Regions from separate parts of the Salinicola sp. CPA57 genome, predicted to be linked through region 1. Evidence: predicted binding sites of a transcription regulator. Region 1 holds the regulator's gene; each other region holds the start of a gene.
The links. Region 1 encodes LexA, which represses DNA repair genes until DNA is damaged. Its sites were predicted from a motif close to TACTGTNTANNTANACAGTA; they were not measured.

Region 2: DOM36_RS02345 (DUF1654 domain-containing protein) is a predicted target of LexA. The motif match lies at 1,363-1,382, and genes of this name have one in related genera.
Region 3: umuD (translesion error-prone DNA polymerase V autoproteolytic subunit) is a predicted target of LexA. The motif match lies at 5,636-5,655, and genes of this name have one in related genera.

What each region holds. Positions count from the first base shown of each region.
Region 1 covers NZ_PZJR01000003.1:641,207-649,171, reverse strand. The annotation lists gene purU (formyltetrahydrofolate deformylase) at 118-966, shown strand; gene dinB (DNA polymerase IV) at 998-2,074, opposite strand; gene lexA (transcriptional repressor LexA) at 2,094-2,741, opposite strand; gene DOM36_RS05205 (TetR/AcrR family transcriptional regulator) at 3,031-3,699, shown strand; gene nagZ (beta-N-acetylhexosaminidase) at 3,786-4,802, shown strand; gene DOM36_RS05195 (hypoxanthine-guanine phosphoribosyltransferase) at 4,889-5,461, shown strand; gene DOM36_RS05190 (pyruvate, water dikinase regulatory protein) at 5,583-6,416, opposite strand; gene ppsA (phosphoenolpyruvate synthase) at 6,697-7,965, shown strand, end outside.
Region 2 covers NZ_PZJR01000002.1:76,819-84,179, forward strand. The annotation lists gene DOM36_RS02340 (endonuclease/exonuclease/phosphatase family protein) at 1-1,032, opposite strand, end outside; gene DOM36_RS02345 (DUF1654 domain-containing protein) at 1,403-1,651, shown strand; gene umuD (translesion error-prone DNA polymerase V autoproteolytic subunit) at 1,648-2,094, shown strand; gene DOM36_RS02355 (Y-family DNA polymerase) at 2,091-3,365, shown strand; gene DOM36_RS02360 (hypothetical protein) at 3,550-4,125, shown strand; gene DOM36_RS02365 (SOS response-associated peptidase) at 4,193-4,855, opposite strand; gene DOM36_RS02370 (hypothetical protein) at 4,856-5,335, opposite strand; gene DOM36_RS02375 (hypothetical protein) at 5,500-5,793, opposite strand; gene DOM36_RS02380 (hypothetical protein) at 5,786-6,112, opposite strand; gene DOM36_RS02385 (hypothetical protein) at 6,112-6,438, opposite strand; partial or broken gene DOM36_RS20250 (hypothetical protein) at 6,435-7,361, opposite strand, start outside.
Region 3 covers NZ_PZJR01000002.1:31,799-39,763, reverse strand. The annotation lists gene DOM36_RS02070 (hypothetical protein) at 1-698, shown strand, start outside; gene DOM36_RS02065 (hypothetical protein) at 711-1,586, shown strand; gene DOM36_RS02060 (trypsin-like peptidase domain-containing protein) at 1,808-2,638, shown strand; gene DOM36_RS02055 (SOS response-associated peptidase) at 2,689-3,351, shown strand; gene DOM36_RS02050 (Y-family DNA polymerase) at 3,901-5,172, opposite strand; gene umuD (translesion error-prone DNA polymerase V autoproteolytic subunit) at 5,169-5,621, opposite strand; tRNA gene DOM36_RS02040 (tRNA-Leu) at 5,854-5,938, opposite strand; partial or broken gene DOM36_RS20400 (double zinc ribbon domain-containing protein) at 6,092-6,328, shown strand; gene DOM36_RS02035 (ComF family protein) at 6,395-6,847, shown strand; gene DOM36_RS02030 (serine/threonine protein kinase) at 6,888-7,874, shown strand.

The sequences.
Region 1 (7,965 bases):
TGATCCGTCATCCGGAATCGTCCTTTAGAGCGGCTTTCGAACCAGCGCGTGTTTTCGAGTCACCGCACAAGTTCGTGCCACCGCGTATTTCCGAGTCAGAGAGTGTTACCGAGAGCCATGCCGCACAATTACCGTTTGATCGTTTCCTGCCCCGACCGCGTGGGCATCGTCTCGCGCGTATCGGGATTCATCGCTGCCCAGGATGGCTCGATCGTCGAAGCCAGTCAGCATTCCGATCTGGATATGGGGCGATTTTTCATGCGCTACGACATTCAGTCCAATGCGCTGAGCGCCGACGCGTTCCGTGAGGCGTTCGCTCCCATCGCCGACGAGTTCGAGATGACCTGGCGACTGAGTGACACCGGCCGGCGTCCGCGGGTGGTGATCATGGTGTCGCGGGAATCCCACTGCCTGGTCGATCTGCTCTATCGCTGGTCCGCCGGTGAACTCGACTGCGATATTCCCTGCGTGATCTCCAACCATGAAGACCTGCGCGCCCTGGTGGCGTGGCACGGTATACCGTTTCACCACGTGCCGGTCGATCCCGAAGACAAGGCTTCCGCTTTCGCCCGGACCGAGCGTCTGATCGAAGCGGCCGAAGCCGACTGCGTGGTGCTGGCGCGATACATGCAGATCCTGCCACCGGATATCTGCCAGCGTTATGCTGGGCGGGTGATCAATATCCACCACAGCTTTTTGCCGTCGTTCGCCGGCGCCAAACCCTATCATCAGGCCTTCGAGCGTGGCGTCAAACTGATCGGCGCGACCTGCCACTACGTTACCGAAGAGCTCGATGCCGGGCCGATCATCGAACAGGACATCCAGCGCGTGTCGCACTGCCATACGCCACAGGATCTGGTGCGGCTGGGGCGTGACGTGGAAAAGGCGGTGCTGTCACGGGGCCTGCGCTGGCATCTGCAGGACCGCGTGCTCATTCACGGCAACAAGACGGTGGTGTTCTCGTGAGCGTGTTTGCTTGACCAGCGCCGACCGGAGCTCAGGGTAGGCGCGTGCCGGGCGCATCGAGGTCGTCGAACAACCCCAACTGGTGATGATCCGGTTCCGGCATCAGGCGAACACCCACGCCGAGCAATCTGACGGGACGTTCTCCCCGATGCCAGGCGCTCTCCAGCAGTTCGTGAAAGCGCGCGTGAATGATGCCGGTGGCTCCCGTCTCCTGGGTAGTGCTGGCGAAGTCGTTGAACCGGACTTTGACGAACTGTTTGGCGATGGCTGGATCTCCGTGCCGCGCCAGGCGATCGTGGAGTTTCTCGATCAACGGCGCCAACGCCTGATGGCAGCCGGCAAGGTGGGGGAGGTCATGGTCGTAGGTGGTTTCGACACTGACCGATTTTCGCTCGCGGGAGACGTTGACCGGCCGATCATCGATGCCGTGGGCGAGTTCGTGAAGTCTTCGGCCGAACTTGCCGAACTGATCCAGCAGCCGGTCCAGTGGCTGAATGCGCAGGTCGCGGCAACTGGCGATCCCCAGGGCGTCGAGTTTGGCCGCCGTTGCGGGGCCGACACCGTGAAGCTTTTTCACCGGCAGATCGGTGATGAATGACTCCGTCCGTTCCGGCGGAATCACGAACAGACCGTCAGGCTTGTCCCAGTCACTGGCGATCTTGGCGAGAAACTTGTTGGGCGCGGCACCTACGGAAATGACGATTCCCGTTCTCGCGAGCGCTTCCTCCTTGAGCCATCGGGCCATCCAGGTGGCGCTGCCCTGGAACCGAGACACTTGCGTGACGTCGAGATAGGCTTCGTCGAGAGACAGCGGTTCGACCAGTGGCGTCAGCTCGTGGAAGATGGTCTGGATCTGTCGCGAGACCTCTCGATACTTGTCGAAGTCGGGTGAAATCACCTTCAGCTGGGGACACAAGCGCAAGGCGCGCGCCGTGGGCATCGCCGAGTGTACGCCGAACTTGCGGGCCGGGTAGTTGCAGGTGGCGATCACACCGCGGCGATCGGCGCTTCCCCCGATCGCCAGCGGCACACCCTGCAGAGAAGGGTCGTCGCGCATCTCCACGGCCGCGTAGAAGCAGTCGCAGTCGGCGTGCAGGATCTTGCGCACGGGGTCGGACACTGACGACTCAGTGGAGGCCCGAGCCATTGCCACCGCGAATGACGCCGACTCCCAATCCTTCGATTTCCAGATGCTGAAGTTCGAGATCGACCACGATCGGCTCGAAATCGGCGTTTTCGGCGATCAACGTGACGCGGCTGCCCTCGCGCTGAAAACGCTTGACGGTGACATCGTCATCCAGTCGTGCCACGACGATCTGCCCATTGCGTATTTGCTGGGTCCGATGCACGGCGAGCAGGTCGCCATCGAAGATGCCGGCATCCTTCATCGAGAGCCCGCGTACGCGCAGGAGATAATCGGCGCTGGGGGAGAAGTAGTCGGCCGGCAGCGGGCAGTAGCGGTCGATATGTTCGGTCGCGAGAATCGGGCTGCCGGCAGCGACGCTACCGATGATCGGCAAACCGGACGACTGAGGCTCGGCGGGCTCGGATTCGTTGCCACTGGCCGGCAGGCGAATCCCGCGAGACGTTCCGGGGATCATGCGGATGACGCCTTTCCGGTCCAGCGCTCGCAGGTGTTCCTCGGCAGCGTTGGGGGAGCGAAAGCCCAGCGCTCGGGCGATCTCGGCTCGCGTTGGCGGGTAGCCGAACTCGGCCATCGTCTTGACGATGAAGTCATAGACAGTCTGCTGCCGTGCGGTGAGCGGTCTCGCCATTGGGTCTCTCCCGGGCCTGTGTCATCGATCTGATTGGTGCGAGCCTGCTTGAATCGCCAGGCGCTTTCTGACCGTCTGCCAGGTTCATGCGGGCCCGGCAAATGGTCAGGCGTGTTCATGCATACAGGCTGGAATTGTATCCAGTCATTGTCGGCGAGGGAAGTGCCTTTCGGCTCGAGTTGGCGGGGTGGTGACCCCGACCCGACGAATTGGCGGATTGTGCCTCTCGTCACGGAATGATTAGAATCATAATCGTTCTAAGTTGTTGTTCTCTGGCGCGAGGTAAGACATGGCCCATTCCGACACCGTTACTCGTATTCTCGATACGGCGGAGGTCCTTTTTGCCGAAAAGGGTTTCGCTGAAACCTCGCTGCGCAACATCACGACGCGAGCCAAGGTCAATCTGGCTGCCGTGAATTATCATTTCGGTTCCAAGAAATCGCTGATCCAGGCGGTGTTCGCCCGCTATCTCGATCCGTTCTCGCAGCGCTTGAACGCGGCACTCGATGGGCTGGAGTCGCGCTACCAGGGCAAACAGGTGCCTCTCGAGGTGCTGCTGGAGCAGCTGGCCGTCAGCGTTCTGGAGGTGCCGGGCGAACGCAACAGCCTCAAGGTTTTCATGAAATTGCTGGGCCTGGCATATGCCCAGGCGCAGGGTCATCTCCGGCGCTATATCCAGGAGCACTACGGCGAAACGTTTCGCCGGTTCGTGGCGTGGCTGCGCCTGGCAACGCCGGATCTTCCGGATGCCGAGCGTTTCTGGCGTCTGCATTTCATGCTGGGCACGGTGGTCTTCACGCTTTCGGGCCTGGACGCGTTGCGAGATATCGCCGATAGCGAGTACCAGGAGCACATGTCGGTTCGGGAGCTGATCCGGCATCTGCGGCCCGTCGTGGTAGCCGGCATGCAGGCGCCGCTGCCGGCATCGCTGGAGGGGATCGACGCGGCCGTGGAGTGAGTCGGTCCCTCTGGCGGCCGGCTGGCTCTGTCATGCAGCAGCGGTGTCGTCTAGAATCGGGCGCTCAATGGTCTCAGGTGTTTGCTATGACTCAACCTCTCGGTCCGGTCATGCTGGATGTGGAAGGGACTCATCTGCGTGATGAGGAGCGGCAGTTGATTGCTCGCGCGGAGGTCGGCGGCGTGCTGCTGTTTGCCAGAAATACGCCGGACGTTGCCACCACCCGGACGCTGATCGGGCAGATTCGTGAATGCCGCCCCGACATTCTGGTGGCGATCGACCAGGAAGGTGGCCGGGTACAGCGTTTGAAGGAGGGGGTGACGCAGATTCCCTCCATGGCAACGCTGGGTCGGCAATTCGCCGAGTCTCCCGAAGCGGCATTGACGCTGACCCAGGACACGGGCTGGCTCCTGGGCATGGAGATGGCGGCCTGTGGCTTCGATGTGACCTTTGCGCCGGTTCTGGATCTCGACGATGACCGCTCTCCGGCCATCGGTTCGCGGAGTTTTTCTCCGGATCCGGAGGTGGTCACGGCATTGGCTGGTGCGTTCATCGAAGGGCTTCACGAAGCGGGTATGGTCGCGATCGGCAAGCATTTCCCCGGGCACGGCGGGGCTCGCCAGGACTCCCACTTCAAGGTGGCGGAAGACCCCCGCTCGCTGGCGGAGCTGCGCGAGCACGATCTGGTTCCTTTCGCCAGGTTGGCCGGCAAGCTGGATGGCATCATGCCGGCGCATGTCATCTATTCCGCCTTCGACGACCGCCCGGCCGGCTTCTCGCCCAGTTGGCTCGGCATGTTGCGCGAAGAGCTGGGATTCAAGGGCGCAATCTTTTCGGATGACCTGACCATGGCCGCGGCACATGCTGCCGGGTCGCCCAGCGAGCGGGCCGAGGCCGCCTGGAATGCGGGATGTGACATGGCCGTGATCTGCAATGCCCCCGAGGCTGCCCGAGAGGTCGTCGCGGCCTCTGAAGGCCGTCAGGCGCCGCGGATCGCCAAGTTGCGTTACGCGCGGGCGCGTCCCAGTCTGGAATCGTTGGGCGCCATCGCCCGGTGGCGACGCACCCACGTTCGTCTCGAGGCGCTCAGCCAATCCGAGTGATGGATACCGGGCGCCGTTTCCTGTCTATTCCGGTGGCGGCAGATCGATGAATCTGCCGCCGCTCTTTTCATGGTGAATCGTAAACGATGACTCAAGTCTCACCGATCGATGCGCTGAGCTCGATGCAGGATGTCATGGACAACGCCGATTGCCTGATCGATCAGACCCAGGTCGAGCAAGCCCTGGATCGCATGGCTGCCGATATCACGCGCGACTTGGATGACAAACTGCCGGTCTTCTACTGCGTCATGAATGGCGGTCTGATTACTACGGGCCATCTGCTGACGCGGCTCGGATTTCCGCTGGAGGTCGATTATCTTCACGCCACTCGCTATCGCGGCGGCATTCGCGGTGGCGAGCTGTTCTGGCGCGTGTCGCCGGAAGTGCCCATGGCGGGCCGTCATGTGGTGATCGTCGACGACATCCTGGATGAAGGGGCGACGCTGGCGGCGATCCTCGAGTATTGCCGCCAGGCCGGCGCGGCAAGCATTTCCACCGCAGTGCTGGTCGACAAGCGCCACGATCGCAAATCTTCTCCCGACCTCAAAGCGGACTACTGTGGTCTGGAAGTCGTTGACCGTTACGTGTTCGGCTTCGGCATGGACTACAAGGGATATTGGCGCAACGCGCCGGGCATCTTTGCGCCCAAGGGGCTGTGACCAGGGGCTTGTGACCAAGGGGCTTTGATTAAGGGGCTTGTGACCAAGAGGCTTGTGGCCATGCGTCTCGCCCCTTGCCTGGGCTATCCCGGTCGAGCCGCCTGCCACGCTTTCGGCCCGCTCAACGCGGGCTGAATCGTCTCTGAAGACCGGTCTCGTTCATCATTCGCGTCGAAATCTCCTCGATCGAAAAGCGCGTGGTGTCGATGTAGGAAATATTGTGGCGGCGATAGAGTGCTTCCGCCTGGCCGATCTCCTGCATGCACTGGTCCATCGAACAGTAACGGCTGTCGGGACGGCGTTCGGTTCGAATCGCCGACAGTCGGCGTGCGTCGATGGTCAAGCCAAACAGCTTGTGACGATGTCTGGACAGCGTCGGGGGCAGGTTGAGAATGCCGTTCTCGTCCAGGTCGTCCTCGGTCAGCGGATAGTTGGCCGCGCGAATGCCGAACTGCAGCGCCAGGTAGAGCGAGGTGGGTGTCTTGCCGCACCGGGAGACACCGATCAGGATGACGTCCGCTTCCTCGTATTGATGTGTGCGTGCGCCGTCGTCGTTGTCCAGCGCGAAATTGACCGCCTCGATCCGATGCATGTAGACGTCGTCGCGGCCGATCGCATGCGTGCGGCCGACGGTGTAGGTCGAATGGGTCTCCAGTTCCACCTCGAGCGGAGCGAGAAAGGTGGAAAAGATATCGACCTTGAACGCCGATGACTGCGAAACGATATCGCGAATCGCCTGGTCGACGATGGTGTCGATGACGATGGGGCGAATGCCGTCGCGCTCGGCGGTGGCCTCGATGATGCCGACCAGCGAGCGTGCCTTGTCGAGCGTGTCGATATACGGCTTGGTGACCTGGATGAAGTCTGTATTCTCGAACTGGGAGAGCAGGCTGCGACCCAGGGTTTCCGCGGTAATGCCGGTGCCGTCGGAGATGAAGAAAGCGGTGCGGGGCATGGCGTTCCATCCGTGTTTGTCGAACGGCTATTGTCGATCGAAATCTCCGCTGCGGGCAACTCGTTGACTTTGCGGACGCCGCGCCGGTCTCGCCGACTACAGGAATCCCGGAAAACGCGGAATTCCTGTAGTAATACTCCAAACCCTACGCCCTTAAACTTGTGGCTAAGCCCAAAGTCGCCTGTTAGCTTCTGGCTCCATCGAGGTGCAGCGGGATGCGCCATGGGCAAAAGAAGATGGCCAGTGAACCTTGGCCGGACGAGACCACCAGGAGATGACTTTGGAACCGTTCATCATCACGTTCGAGCAACTGGGAATGTCCGACGTCGAGCGCGTCGGCGGCAAGAACGCCTCGCTGGGGGAAATGATCTCCAATCTGGCGGATGCCGGTGTCACCGTGCCGGGTGGGTTCGCGACCACGGCGCACGCCTATCGCGAGTTTCTGGCCCATGACGGGTTGAATGATCGTATCAACGCCGAGCTCGCCAGGCTCGATGTCGACGACACCGAGTTGCTGGCCAAAGTGGGCGCGAAAGTGCGTCAGTGGGTGATCGATACGCCGTTGCCGCCAGCTTTCGAAAGTGCGCTGGCCGATGCCTATCAGACTCTGCAAGCCAGGCATCCCAATCTCAAGGTGGCGGTACGTTCGTCGGCAACGGCGGAGGATCTGCCCGATGCATCGTTCGCGGGCCAGCAGGAAACCTTCCTCAATATCGATGGTTTCGACAACGTCAAACGGGCGGTTCATGAGGTCTTCGCCTCGCTGTTCAACGATCGTGCCATCTCCTACCGCGTGCACCGCGGCTACGCTCACGAGAATGTGGCTCTCTCTGCCGGGGTGCAGAAGATGGTGCGTTCCGAGACCGCCTCGGCCGGCGTGATGTTCACGCTGGATACCGAATCGGGCTATCGTGATGCGGTCTTCGTGACCGGTGCCTGGGGGCTGGGCGAGACGGTGGTGCAGGGCGCGGTCAACCCCGACGAGTTCTACGTCCACAAGCCGACGCTGGCGGCAGGCAAGCCGGCGGTGCTGCGGCGTACGCTGGGGTCCAAGAGAATCAAGATGGTCTATACCGATGACGCCGCCGCAGGTCGATCGGTCAAGACCGTCGACGTGGCTCACGCGGATCGTCAGCGCTTCTGCCTCAGCGATGACGACGTCATGGATCTGGCGCGTCAGGCCGTGACCATCGAGAAGCACTATGGTCGGCCGATGGACATCGAGTGGGCCCGCGACGGCGATGATGGCAAGCTCTATATCGTTCAGGCGCGACCGGAAACGGTGGTGTCGAATCAGCAAGTGGGCTCCCTCGAGCGGTTCACGCTCAAGCACAAGAGTCGCGTACTGGTCGAGGGTCGCGCCATCGGACAGCGCATCGGTCAAGGCAAGGTCAAGCTGGTGGGATCGCCGGAAGAGATGCACAAGGTGCAGCCTGGCGACGTACTGGTGACCGACATGACCGATCCGGACTGGGAGCCGATCATGAAGCGGGCTTCCGCGATCGTGACCAACCGCGGCGGGCGCACCTGCCATGCGGCGATCATCGCT
Region 2 (7,361 bases), on a different contig from region 1:
AGTACCGCACACCAGCCCGCTCGCCGCGATCTCGTGTGCCCGTGATGTACCGATACCGCTGATGCGCGTTAGATCATCGGCGGTCGCCCAGGGCCGCCCGTCGATGATGTCATGTGCACGGGCCGGGCCGACATTGGGCAGCCGGTCCAGCTCGCTCGCCGTGGCCGTGTCTAGATCAATGCAGCTTGGGCCACTCGCTTGACCACCCTCGCCCGCCAGCTCATCCGCGCCGGAGAATCTCGCCTGCGCGTTGCCAGTGGTCAGGTAGATGGGGGCGTGATCTGAGACGATGTCACGCGCTGTGGCATGATCGATGTCGAGCATCTCGGGAAAGCGGACGATGCCGGTACCGGTCACGCTGAGTTCGCCGGGGTCATACCAGAAGTTGTCATAGAGGCTGGCGTATTGGCCGTCGGTCTCGCTCAGGGTCGTGGCGCCACGGGTAATGGCCGGCCGAGCGCCAGTATCGCGTAGCGGCTGCCAGGCGGGATCACTGGGCGGCAGGTTAAAGTCGCCAGCGATGACGCGTGCGCTATCCGGGTAGACCTCGCGCATCCACTCCCAGATGCTGGCCAGCTCACGGATCTCTGGCGTGCGATCGGCGCGGTTGTCGCCATAGACGATGTGCACCGCGGCCATCGCGATCTTGTCGCCGGTATCCTTGTCACGGAACTCCGCCAAGTACGGCTCCCGCGCGAACAGATCGCCGGGATCCAAATACACTACAGCGCCCTGGGTATACTCGACGGCGCTGTCTCGCCACAGGTAGGCGTAACTCTCGCGGTACGAGCTGCGCCCCACCGTGTGGGAGGTCATCGAGCTCCAGGCTTCACCCGTCTGCCGCTCCAGCTCACGCTCGAGCTGTGTCACGGCGCTGTCGTCCATCACTTCCTCAAGCGCCCACAGGTCGGCGCCCTTCGCGACGTCAGCGACGGCGTCCAAGCGCTTGCCGTTGTTCCACCCTAGATGCTTGAGGTTCCAGCTACCGACGGTGATGTCAGCTGCTGCATGGGGTGCGAAAGACACAGCCACGACGAGTGGTGAGATGAGCGACAGGGATCGTTTCCAGCAGAGCATAGAGGGTCTCGAATTGGTGGGTGGTCAGCGCGAGGGGAATCTACGCGACATGCTCACCTGAGAACACTGGATCCGAACCCCTTCTGATAACTCAGCGCCTTCGAAGTGCAGCTAAATGCGAGCATCCTGTGCAGAGGATTACCGAAGAATTTTTATCGAACCTCGATCCAGACGTAAGTGATTGCCCTTTCTGAATTTCGGCATCTGCTAATATAGAGTTTTTCCTGCAATAATCACTGTTATAGCCAAATTACGCTATTTGATCCGCCGAGCGTGTCTACCCGATACTGTACGCACATACAGTATTCTTAGGGAGCACGCTGTCATGTCCGCACAATTCAAAGCCGCCGCGTCTTATCAGCAGTTGAGCCGCCGCATCCAGCAGCAGATCGCCCGGGCGCGCGATCGCGAGCAGTTCGCTGTCACCGTCTACCGCTTCGACGAGGATGATCCCGCCGCATGGAATCGCATGCTCGGTGAGTTCGAGGAACTGGACTACGTCTCGGTATCTCGCGTCGGCGTTGCCGAGGCGCTGATCACCTGGAACGCAGCGGAAGCGGAGGCCGCATCATGACGATCCCCGTTCAGTACCTGGGCCAGTACGACCAAGGCGCGCAGCCGGTGATGATACCTCTCGCCGCTGGCGAAGCCCGCGCCGGCTTCCCCTCTCCCGCCGATGACTACATCGAGGCAGAGCTAGATCTGATCGCACACATTGTGCAGCGCCCTAGCGCGACGTTCTATGTCCGCGCCGCTGGCGACTCGATGGAGCGCTACGGGATATTCAGCGGGGACATTCTCGTCGTCGATCGCTCACTCGAGCCGACCGACGGTGACATCGTCGTGATCGCCGTCGACGGCGAGATCACCTGCAAGCGCCTCGGCAAAATCGGCCAGCGCCCCTATCTGCTCGCCGGTAACGAGAACTACAAGCCGATCCCCCTGGCCAACGCCGAGTGTCACTTCTGGGGCGTCGTCACTCATAACGTCCATTCGCACCGGGGTGGGCGGTCGTGATCGGCCTGGTCGACTGCAACAACTTCTACGCGAGCTGCGAGCGCGTGTTTCGCCCTGACTGGGAAGGCCGGCCTGTTGCCGTACTCTCGAATAACGATGGCTGCGTGATCGCGCGGAGCAACGAAGCGAAAGAGCTGGTCGAGATGGGCGCGCCTACGTTCAAGATCCCACCCGATGCCCGGCGACAGCTGATCCTGGTCTCGTCGAATTACACGCTCTACGGCGACATGAGCCGGCGCGTGACGGCGACACTGCGCGACTTCACGCCGGACGTCGAGATCTACTCCATCGACGAGTCATTCCTGGGATTCGATGGCTTCCCCCTGGATGGGCTGATCGACCACTGCATCGAGATGCGGCGTGTCGTAAGACGCAACACTGGCATACCGGTCAGCGTCGGGCTATCGACCTCACGCACGCTGGCCAAGCTCGCGAACAAACGGGCGAAGAAAGGCGCGGGGCGCGACGGCGTATGCCTGATGCAGCCCGACAGCGACGAGACGCGCGCGGTCCTCGAGGATTTACCCGTCACTGATCTCTGGGGCGTGTCCGGACGCCTTGGCCAACGGCTGAGCCAGATGGGCATTGTTACCGCCTGGCAGCTACGCGAGGCCGACCCAAAGCGGATCCGGCAACGGTTCTCGGTCGTGCAGGAACGGCTCGTCTATGAGCTGCGTGGCACCGACTGCATCGACACAGATGACTATGGCGAGCCGAAGAAGAACATCATGACCAGCCGATCGTTCGGCCGGCTTTCGAGCGACCCGCACGAGGTGCGCCAAGCGATCCGCGCGCACGCCGCCCGAGGTGCCGAGAAGCTGCGCAAGCAAGGCAGCGTGGCCCGGGCGATTCAGGTTCACCTGAAAACCAACAAGCACAGGGAAGACCTGGCGCAATACCACCCCGCGCTAATCGTTCAGCTCCCCCACCCCAGTAACGACACCCGCGTGATTGTCGGTGCCGCCCAGGCCGCGCTCAAACGCATGTGGCGCGATGGCTATCGCTACATGAAAGCGGGCGTGATGATGCTCGATCTCGTGCAGTCTGACGCCATGCAGCACGACATCTTCGATTCACCAGAGAGCGACGCCGAGCGGGAACGATCGGCCAAGGCATCAGCGGTGATGGACGAACTGAACAAACGCATGGGGAGCGGCACACTGCGCTTGGGCGGCACAAAGGGCAAAGCGGACTGGAAGCTGAAAGCCGAGCTGCTGACGAACCGGTACACAACACGGTGGGACGAGCTGCCGGTGGCCCACCTGAAGTGAGATTACGAGATTGACTACCCAGCCGAAGCTGAGATATGTTCGCTGAAGGCGTGGCTAGCCTTGGCTGTGAGCAACCTCAATCAGCTTCACTTCGCACCACCAAACTATCAGCGTTCTATGCGCTGGCAGCTTGCTTAAATGCTCACTGGGAAACGGCTGCCTAGCGCGAAATGGAGCGTTCGACATGAATGATTACACCGACCAGTTGAAAGTCGCGGCTAAATTCCTTCGCGACGAATTCAGTAAAGACGGCGATAAAGTAGGCTCATCTCACGCACATCAAGTGATTGCGGCATACTGTGGATACAACTCGAAAAAAGCTTTGATCGATGATGGGTTTGACGTCGAGAACGAAGAGCTAGCCGAAGAATATGATCCCGACCTAGACAGAATGGAGGCGGTGATATCTAGCATGAAGCCGACACCTCTGCAGCAATCAAGTACTGATTATGTAGCTGCAGTTATTCACGCAGGCTTGGCTCCTCCCTGCGAATCATGCGGCAATAAGGTTGTTGGAATTCAGCCACTGCTTGAGCCCGGCCGGTGCCAATTTGTTGATGGCTACGTTTGTGAAACATGTGCCGAGCAGGAAGCTGAGGCGTATGCCACGTGCAGATTCTGCGGGCCGGACGTCGTCTATCGAGCTGAGAATATCAACTTCCGAGGTGAGTGCCCTGAACATGACGGCGAGTCTGTTCTGGACGAGGAGGAAGAGGAAGATTATGAGAGCTACACCGAGTACCACACCAAAGACGGCTGAGGAAAAATAGCGAGGTGATTCGCTAAACGTACGCGCAGGCCCCGCCCAACAGGAGCGGGGCTTTTCGTTACAGAGGGTTGATCAGAGCCGCGTTACGATCGTCACCGGGTCGATTGACGGCGGTACTTACCGACCAATGCCGGATCAGACCGGCGTCGATATGACGAGTGACGCCTCGGATGGCGTCGCGCTCTGTGAAGTGCGGGTCAAGCCATGGCTCGAGCGAGTCGTTATCCAGCGCCAGAGGCATCCTGTCGTGAACCTCTTTCGCACTGCCCCGCGCCGGCTCGGTGATAATCGCTACACCTGGTGGCTTGTCTTCGCCTCGATCCGTCCAGATGCCAGCCAGGTATAGCGTCTGCTCGTCAGATCGGGTTATGAAGTGCGGCTGCTTGCGACCATCGGCGGATAGCCACTCGTACCAGCCATCTGCTGGTATCAAGCAACGGTGGCGCTTGAACGCCGGGGCGAAGTAACGCGATTTTGCCACGGTCTCGGCTTTCGCATTGATCGGCTGCGGCGCTGTAGTGTCCGCCCACGTCGGCCGATATCCCCACCAGAGCTGCTCGATCGTCACCAGCGCCTCGTCGTCAGCACGGCGTGCGACACTGATCCACGTGCCCGGCGGCACGTTGTAACGGGGCTCAGCGTCAACGAAGAGGTCGGGCTGGGCCACGGCCTCAGCGAGCGCCGAGAAATCCATCGTGTAGAAAGCGTATCGTCCGCACACTTATTTTGGGATATCCATTGAGACGAATCGCACGCCAGTTTGCTGAGAGACAACCTGCGCGTAGCTCTCGATTTCAGTCAAGGCGTAGTATGCTTTGTTTAGAGCCAGCTCGTACTGCTGGATCGTATGCATGGTATGTGTCTGCTTCAAAATATCTTTAAAGGCTGGAATTCCAGGCTGAAGCTTGTCGAGCTGATGATTTATCGAATCTTCTGAAGATTTTGCTGCAGAATATAGTTTTTCAGCTTTGGCGTGGAGCCTATCGGGGGACGCACCCTCAGGAATATTAATGCTTCCACTGTTTTCTTCTACACTTTCAGCAAAGTAAAGTATTGACTCGGCTTTTTTAACTAGAAGATTCGCTCTAGACTGCTGCTGAACCGCACTGGTTATAATTTGGTTATAGGAGCTTACAAAATACGTCCCCACCGAGACCCCTAACGCGAGAACAGACACAATAATAGAAATATATGCAGTCATTCATAATCCTATTGGTAGACTGGTGAAACATCACGGCCAGTAAAATGGAAAGTGTAAGATCACACAAGAGAAATGTCTAAAGTTCGCGACTTAATTTAGCGCTTGGATATGCTTATGATAAACCACACCCACGCAGGTCGCTCCTCTCTTTCTCGGCCGCCGAGTTACCCCAGCAACCAGCCTATGATGGCCACCACGGCGCACCCCGCCGCCGGCGTCAGCACATCCAGTGCGGAATCGCGGGACCAGTACAACAGCCCCTCATACCAGCGCACGGGCATCACGTCGCCCCACTCCCACCCGCGATCTCGGGCGAGGTGGTATTCGTGCTGCGCGATTTCACGCGCTAAGAATGCCGTCACCGCGATGACGCCGGCGACGGCGAGGCCAAAAAAAGGCCACAACATGAGTTGTAGCCCGATGGCGATCGCTAGATGTTCCCAGTGAGTTTTATTCATCGGCGTCGATCCAGATAGCCGCCTGAGCCTGCCCGGCCAGCGTCAGGGCTTCTTTTAGTTCCGCCCTGGTGGCTTGGATCACGGAGTTGTCGGCGAGCACCCAGCGGATCGTGTCGGAGTCTTCGGCCATGGCAACGAAACGGGCCATACGATTCTGGCTTGTCTCGTCACCGTCGAAGGTGTTGCCCGCAGCGTTGGTGACTTTGATACGGGCGACCTGGTCGGCACGAGCGGAAACGAACGCGTCGCGCTCGCGCTTTGCTTCGAGCACTGCCAGTTCTTCGGCGGTCGGCGCTGGGGTATGCGTAAATGAGCCCATCAGATTTCCACCTCTCGATTGAAGCGCAGGGCGTCCCACTCGGCATGGCGCGCTTGAAATGCGTCGTCGGTTTCCTCTTCCTCGCGAACGGGCTCGGGGCCATAGCAACCGATCGCCAAAACCTCGATAACGCCATCGGTTTTCGTCGCTGATAGCAGAGGCATGGAAGGCAGCACATCCGACTCAAATCCATTGAACGTACCATCGCCTGCGCTTGTGAAGTCAAAGGTTTCAACACTGCCGTTGACGATAACGGTCAATACCTGACCTAGGGCAGAAAAGGAGACGTCATTGTCGCCGCATTGTGGAATCAGTTTAAGTTTCATGCTTTCCACCTTCCGGAAGCCTTTACAATGACGTTGCAGGTAGTATCTGTAAAAACTGGTGCAGCTGGATTTGTTGCTGTAAATAGCTTCACATAGACTTTATCTTTATACCGACCTGCAATATTGCAGGTGAAAATCCTATCAGTTGTAGTCGTGTTGATAGGCGTAAGTGATATATCGGGCAAATCGCCATAAAAGGCATGTGGAAAAACTATTGCAACCGGTTCAGGCACCGCCTCTCCAACACCTAACTGGATAGTCTCTAGCGTCCCATCTGCAAGTTTTGTATATCTACCAGTGCTGTTCGATCCACTCTCAATAATCGCGCCGCTTGGCACACCACCGGTATCTTCTACCGTGCCAACGATGCCACCTCTCGCGTAAACCTCACCAGTACCAGCAACATCACGCAATGCAGCAGTGCCCACCTCATTCGGCAGGCCGGAGCCCTTCGCATGCATTATCTTGTCGGCATCAACGCTAGCCGCTGCGGTCTCCGCAGCTTGACGATCATTACCCGTCGCCTCGCGATCCGCGCCGGTCTTCTGTCGATCGGCGGCCGTGGCTTCGGCAGCAGCAGTCGTCGCCGTGCGATCTTCGCCGGTCTGCTGTCGATCGGCGGCCGTGGCCTCGGCAGCGGCGGTTGTGGCGGTTCGATCTTCGCCGGTTTGCTGGCGATCGGCGGCCGTGGCTTCGGCATCGGCCTTAGTCGCGGCTCGGTCCTTGCCGGTCTGCAGGCGGTCGGCAGCGACCGCTTGCCGATCCTGTCCAGTCGCGGTGGCGTTCTCTTGGGCGGTGTCCCGGGCAGCTGCCAGTTCTTGGCTGGTGCCGATCCGTTCCCGAGCTTCCGTCAGCGCATCGTCGGTGGCCAGCTTGTTCGCTGCTGCCTTGCCAGCACTGGTCGACGCAGCTTCCTTTGACTG
Region 3 (7,965 bases), on a different contig from region 1:
CCGAGGCTCTTTACGATTATCAGAGCTATATGGAGGCCGCAGTCAACGGAATGCTGGGTCGCGCTGGTGATTTCCCTTTCATCCTCGATCAGATCAGCAACTGGACGCACTACAACCGTACCGACTGTTACGTGCCTCTCGATCAATTGCAGGTATCGATCGATCAACCTTCAAAGTTCGCATGTGTCGGCCCTAAGTACATCTGGACTACCGTTGATGGGGTTCATCTTGATGCCATCGGCTACATCCAGATGGGCGAATACCACGGTAGAGCTGCCCATTCATTGATGCATGGCGAGGGGTGGAGGCCGACCTATGCAACTGCGGCAGTCATCGATCAGAACGTCGTCACGGTGACGTTCAATATCCCCTATGGCGATCTCACAATCGATACCAGCGCAGTATCAGATCCCGGAGCTTACGGGGTGCGCTGGTCTGACGATGGGGATGGCAATGCTGTGGCTATCTCATCAATTGAGATCCTTTCAACCGATCAACTCAAGATCACGCTGGACACCATTCCGACAGGCAGCAACGGCTTTATCGGCATTGCCGATGTCGGCGTTTCCGGCCAACCGGCCGGGCCCACTACCGGGGCGCGCAGCAATATCCGGGATAACTCGGACGACGTAGGGAGCCTGGGCAACTCAATGCACAACTGGGCATGTCATCAACGAATCGCTGTTACTTCAAACTAAGAGGGTAACCCCATGGCAGGACAACTTATCAAGCTAGACGGTGTTCGATCCTCAGGCATTCCGGGGCAGGCGAGGATCGATATGGATTCGGCAGACCTTGTTGCTGCATCACTTCCATCCCTTGTTCACTCGTTTAATCCCCGAGTCGCTACCGTGAATTCCGACGGTTCGATCCGCATCGCAGATCGTACGGATGGTCGTGTGCTCGCTTGTCCTGCGTTTTCCGAGCTTTCGCTCAGCGTCTCTGACCCTGATTTCAATGGCCAAACTGTCATACAGGCTGACGACGATGGTAGCGGCGCCTGGGGTCTTAGCTTCGCCCCGGGCAAGGTTTCGGATAGCTACACCATTGTCGGCGTCGCCAGCGTTAACTCCGATCTCGTGACGCGCCCGTCATCGGGCACCTTAAACTGCACGCTGCTATCATCACTCAATCCGTTGCTGGATGATGACCAGCCTTTGAAAAACAACACGCGGTACAGGCTGCCATCTGCTCCCAGCCCTGCTTCGGAGGGTCTGGTAATCTGGCCGGACAATCACAACAACTCAGGCGCAACCGTGAATGTGGGCTATGAAAAATTCAGCGCCGATGATCCGTTCATATTTGTGGAGACCTTCGACTTCAATACCAAGACGATCAGCGCCTACTTTAATGGTCTTGACTTGCAGGGGGCGGCTGTCGCCTCAGGTGTCACACCGCTTACCGCTAACGAAAAGCTTCAAGCGTATTGGAACCTGGGTGGCGCAGCTGCGGATCTGAGCACTGGAAGCTTCGTGGGAAAAATCGGTGATTTCTACATCTTCAATGAAGCTCTCGATGTGTCGGCGGCTACGCTGTACCAGCTTCGTCGGCTGGTAGAAGCGCTGAAAACGAAGTATGGAATCTAGAAAGGATAGGCCGGCGTGGTCGTAGTACTACTCACGCCGGCCCCAGCATGCGAGGCTAAGAGAGCAGCGAGAGAGTGTTCTGGGCACTAGCGTCCGGTACAATCGGTTTACAACTGTCGTTTAAAATGTTATCCCTAGTTCATGTCAGATACTCATCTCGAGCTCCAAAAAACATCTTTTAGTGAGCCGAGCAATTCAACCACTTAAATGATGGAACTTATATGCCGGCTCATGTATTAGATCAGATGATGAATTCTACCGTCCGCATTGAGTCTAGGGCAGAAAATGGGTCCATCGCTACTGGTACCGGATTTCTATACGCATTCCATCACGATAGAAATACCGGAAATTTGGTGCCCGGAATCATTACGAATAAGCATGTTGTGGAAGAGGCACAGCAGATATCTTTTCCGGTAAATGTTAAAAGGCAAGGTAGTGAAGATCCGATTGGTTTTGAGAATGTGACTTTGCAACACGGGAGCTTGACAATTGTCAATCATCCTTCGGATAATGTAGATCTTTGTGCTATTTTAGCTGCTCCTATATTTCATCATTTTGAGGTGAATGGATTCGAAGTTGGTTTAAGTTTCATATCGAAAGATAATATTGCCAATAAGGCTTTTTTTGATTATTTGTTGCCGCTTGAAGAACTCACAATGATTGGCTACCCAAATGGGATATGGGATAGCTACAATAACGGAGCTATTGCTAGAAGGGGGTCTATAGCTACTACGCCAGCACATGACTATCTTGGGAAGTCTCAGTTCGTTATGGATATGGCGTGTTTCCCCGGGTCTAGTGGTAGTCCGGTTTTTCTTACCAATCTTAGTGGTTATATGGATCGGAATAACAATACCTTTATGGGAGGTAGGATAAAGCTTCTTGGAGTTCTTTATGCGGGACCGCAACACATGGCTAATGGAAGTATAGAAGTGGAGTTAATACCTACCCATAACAAGCCTGTTTCTAAGACATCTATTCCAAATAATCTAGGGTACGTGATTAAATCTACTGAGATCGATGTTTTGGAGCAGCAAATTCCTCCATGTTGATCCATTTTTTATCATGACTTTATCGGCATATTAGTCTACACATTCTAGGTATGTGCGGACGATTCGCTTTCTACTCGATGGACTTCTCAGCGCTCACCGAGGCCGTGGCTCAGCCCGACCTTCTTGCTGACGCTGAGCCTCGTTACAACGTGCCGCCGGGCACGCTGATCAGTGTCGCGCGGCGTGCCGAAGACGAGGCGCCGGTGACGATCGAGCAGCTATGGTGGGGATATCGGCCAGCGTGGGCGGATGCTAAAGCCCCGCAGCCGATCAACGCCAAAGCCGAAACCGTGGCCACCTCCAAATACTTCGCGCCGGCGTTCAAGCGCCACCGTTGTCTGATTTCAGCCGATGGCTGGTATGAATGGCTGTCCGTCGATGGTCGCAAGCAGCCGCACTTCATTACCCGCACCGACGGGAAGACGCTATATCTGGGTGGCATCTGGACCGAGCGCGGCGACGACTTGGCGCCGGGCGTGGCCATCATTACCGAGCCAGCGCGTGGGTCTGCGAAAGAGGTTCATGACCGGATGCCGCTGGCGCTAGATAACGACTCGCTCGAGCCGTGGCTGGATACCGCATTCACAGACCGCGATGCAATCCGTGGCGTCACTCGGCATATCGACGCGGGCCTTATCCGTCACTGGCCCGTCAGCACCGCGGTCAACAAGCCTGGCGATGATCGTAACGCGGCGTTGATCAATCCGCTGTAAGCGATGGCTGACATCGCGCGTGGGTTTACTCGTACTCATGCCAGCCTGGATGCGGCCGATAGTTTCTATGTCGCGAGAGCGACATCCTTGTGTGCGATTCCTTGCCCGGCCCGTGCAGCCGGGCTCTTTTTCGTTACGAGCCGTCGAACTTTGATCGGCGTTATTCAACTGTATCTATTCGCTGTTATAATGCCCTCGACGCTTTGCTTATGCGTTCGTGCGCACGTTCGCCGTTTTACACGCGTCAACATCTCGACCCCGGCCATCGTGCCGGGGTTTGTTGTTTCTGCATCGTTGCATTTGCACATCATGACCCAGCCTACGAAGTGAGCCCTACAGGCATAAATCCAAAATATAATTCGGATGCTTGTATCTAATGGGATGGATACGGCGTAGTCTGGCCCACCACCCAAGGAATGGGTGTTCGCAGGGACCGCAGTCAGGACGGCTGCAGCCAGGGACGTACGATCCCGATGATCGTAGAAGCTCAGCACTTCAGGCATAGCTGACTATCAGAGAGCTCTCGCGTGCACGCTTAGCTCTCGTTTTTTACAGCTTCACCACCGGCAGTTCATCCCACCGCGTCGTATAGCGCTGCGTCAGCAGTTCCGCTTTCAGCTTCCAATCCGCTTTACCCTTGGTCCCGCCCAAGCGCACCGTGCCGCTACCCATGCGGCGGTTCAGCTCGTCCATGACTGCTGATGCCTTGGCTGATCGCTCACGCTCGGCGTCACTCTCTAACGTGTCGAAAATGTCGTGCTGCTGCGTCGCGTGGTCGACGAGATCAAGCATCATCACGCCGGCCTTCATGTAGCGGTACCCATCGCGCCACATACGTTTCAGTGCGGTTTGGGCGGCGCCGACAATAACGCGTGTGTCGTTCGACGGGTGAGGGAGCTGGACGACCAGGGCAGGGTGATACTGAGCCAAGTCCTCGCGGTGCTTGTTGGTCTTCAGGTGAACCTGAATCGCCCTGGCCACCGATCCTTGTTTCCGCAGCTTCTCGGCGCCGCGGGCGGCGTGCGCGCGGATCGCTTGGCGGACTTCGTGCGGATCGCTCGAGAGTCGCCCGAACGATCGGGACGTCATGATGTTTTTCTTCGGCTCATCGTAGTCGTCGGTATCGATGCAGCTCTCCCCGCGCAGCTCATAGACGAGCCGCTCCTGCACGACGCTGAAGCGCGCGCGGATCCGCTTCGGGTCGGCCTCGCGCAGCTGCCAGGCGGTCACGATACCCATCTGCGACAGCCGCTGGCCCAGCCGTCCGGACACGCCCCATAGATCAGTGACGGGCATCTCCTCGAGGATTTGGCGCGTGACGTCGCTATCGGGCTGCAACAAACACACGCCCTCATAGGCCGGAATCTTCTTCGCCAAACGGTTGGCAGCCTTGGCCAGTGTTCGCGATGTCGACAGGCCAACGCTGACCGGAATACCGGTGTTCCTCCGAACAACGTAGCGTAGCCGCTGGCAGTGCTCCTCGAGCTGCTCAAGCGGGAAACCGTCAAACCCGAGAAACGACTCGTCGATTGAGTAGATCTCGACGTCCGGCGTGAACTCGCGCAGCGTGGCAGTCACGCGCCGGCTCATGTCACCGTAGAGCGTGTAGTTCGACGAGACCAGGATCAGCTGGTGCCGAGCGTCAGGCGGGATTTTGAACGTCGGCGCGCCCATCTCGACCAGCTCTTTCGCCTCGTTCGAGCGAGCGATCACGCAGCCATCATTGTTCGACAGCATTGCGACAGGCCGACCTTCCCAATCGGGGCGGAAGACCCGTTCGCAGCTGGCATAGAAATTGTTGCAGTCGACCAGGCCGATCACTTTGCCGAGCGCCCCCGGCGCAGCGAGTGGATGTTGTCAGTGACGACGCCCCAGCAATGGCAGTCACAGCCAGCGAGCGGGATCGGCGGGAACTGCTCGTTGCCTGAGCATAGATAGTAGCGTTGGCCGATCTTCTGCATCTGCTTGCATGTCAGCTCGCCATCCACCGCCATGATCACGACATCACCGACGCCAGCCTCGAGCGAGCGATCGACGATCAGCAGATCGCCGTCGTAGATGCCGTGCTTCTCCATGCTATGGCCTTTGGCCCGCACGAAAAACGTCGCTGTCGGATGCGGGATCAGCAACTCGTTCAGATCGAGCGTCGTCTCGAGATAATCGTCGGCGGGAGAGGGAAAGCCCGCGCGGACCTCGCCGGCGGCGAGAGGGATCGAAGAGGGCGGCGCGCTCAGATCTGCCTGGCCCAGGACATCGACGATAGTGCTCATGAAAATCCACCTAAAGCTGTATGGGCATACAGTATCGGGCAGACAGCCGCGCGCAGGCAAATAGCGAAATTTAGCTATATCGGGAGGTTATGCGAGTAGGGGCTTTATAAATGAAGCAGTTACGGCAGTGAATGCTGACCAAAAAGCTGACCACACTATGCCAAAAACAGACCGTCTGAGGACAAGAGACAGAAGGGTGGTTATCGTAAGTCTTTGAAAGAAGGGGCCTTGATGGTGCGGATGGGGAGACTCGAACTCCCACACCTTTCGGCACTAGAACCTAAATCTAGCGTGTCTACCAATTCCACCACATCCGCATTCCGACAGGCGCGCTCATTTTACTGGCCGCGCTATCGATGTCAATCGTTGGCCGTCCGGTCACCGATAATCGGGTAATGGCTTCAGTTTTCGTCGTCGCAGTCGACATCAACATTGAATGATCGATAGCGAAGCGATCGAGAGAAGAGCCGATGCTGCGATGTCTGAAAGCGGTGAAACCAACGACTCGCCGGTTATGTGGCTGGATCCACGCTCAGTTGAAAACGGCGCTGCCAGGCTACTGTGCCTTCTGCCATACGGCCGTGGCCGACGGCGTGCCCTGGTGCGCCGATTGCTTTGCGGACATGCCCTGGAATCATGGTGCGTGTGGGCTTTGCGCCGAACCATTGCCGACGAACGCGCTCGCGCCTTCCACGCCACGTCGGTGCGGACGCTGTCTCCGCCATCCGCCTGCGCAGACGGCGGCATGGGTTCCGCTGCGCTACGAGTCGCGCATGACGCCGCTGATCCAGCGCTACAAGTTCTCGGCGGATCCGCGGGCAGGCGAAGTGTTGATTCAGCTGATGCTGGCTTCCCTGAGTCGTGGCCTCGACCTCGGCGAAGCTGTGATCGGCGTGCCCGGCCAGCGCGAGCGAACTCGTGAACAGGGGTTCGATCATACGGCGTGGCTGACGAAGCGTCTGGCCGAGCGTTTGCAGCTACCAACGGTAGAGGCCGAGCGACTGCGGGAGACGCCGTCCCAGCGGGGGCTGGATCGTGTGTCGCGACGGCGCAACGTGAAACGGGCATTCGCGGTGAACCAGCCATTACCGGCGGCGGTGATGATCGTCGACGATGTCATGACCACCGGGGCGACGCTGGAATCACTGGCGCTGGCCTGTCGGGCTGCCGGGGCGCGGCAGATTACGGCGCTGGCGTTCGCGCGTACGCCATCAGTGCGAATCTGATAGCATGCGCACAAGCATGTCGCCGTCAGTCGAGGTCCGTATGAGCGCCGTTTCCCTGCATCCGTTCGAGACGTTGACGCCACAGCGGGTCGTCGAGGCAGTCGAGTCTCTTGGCCTCTGGTTGCCCGGTGAGCCGTTCGCGCTCAACAGCTATGAAAATCGGGTCTACTCGCTGACCGACGACGACCGCCGTCGATGGGTCGTCAAGTTCTACCGCCCGGAGCGTTGGAGCGACGACCAGATCCTCGAAGAGCACGAGTTTCTCCAGGCCCTGGCGGCGGAGTCGATCTCCGTCGGGGCGCCGTGGGAAGACGCCACTGGCGCCACGCTGCATCACTTCGAAGGTTTCCGATTTGCGCTGTTCGCCCACGTCGTCGGTCAGGCGCCGGAACTCGACAATCCCGCACATCTGTTTGCGCTTGGCGAGCTGATCGGCAGAGTCCACGACGTTGGTGCTCGCCAACCCTTCCGTCACCGAATCCGACTCGATCTCGACACGATGGTCGAGGAGAGCCGTATCCGAGTGCTTCAGGCAAGCTGGCTCGACGCCCGACAGCGCAAGAGCTACGGCCAGGTCATCGATTCGCTGCTACCGCTGCTGGCGGAGCGTGCCTGGCCGGAAAGTTCGCTGCAGCGTGTTCACGGCGACTGCCATCTCGGCAACATGCTGGGGCGGGACGAGCACTTTGCGCTGGTCGACTTCGATGATTGCCTGATGGCGCCGGCGGTGCAGGATCTGTGGATGCTGTTGACCGCCCAGTCCCCCGAGGAGTGGCAGATGCAGCTGTCCGAAGTCATCGAAGGTTACGAGATGACCCGGGAGTTCGACCGTCGTCAGCTCGAGTGGATCGAAGCGCTGCGCACCTTGCGCCTGATTCGCCACAGTGCCTGGGTCACGGCGCGCTGGCAGGATCCCGCGTTCCCTCGCGCTTTCCCCTATGTCGCCGATAGCGGCTACTGGGACCAGCACATCCGACATCTCGAGCAGCAGCGGTTGGCACTCGACTCTCCGCGCTGGCTGGCCTGAACCGCTGCCGATCCGTAGTGGCTCGAGGGCTTGTCGTGATAGTGGTGCCGATGGAGTTTCGCTAGAATTGGCCGACACCGACAATGGGGCC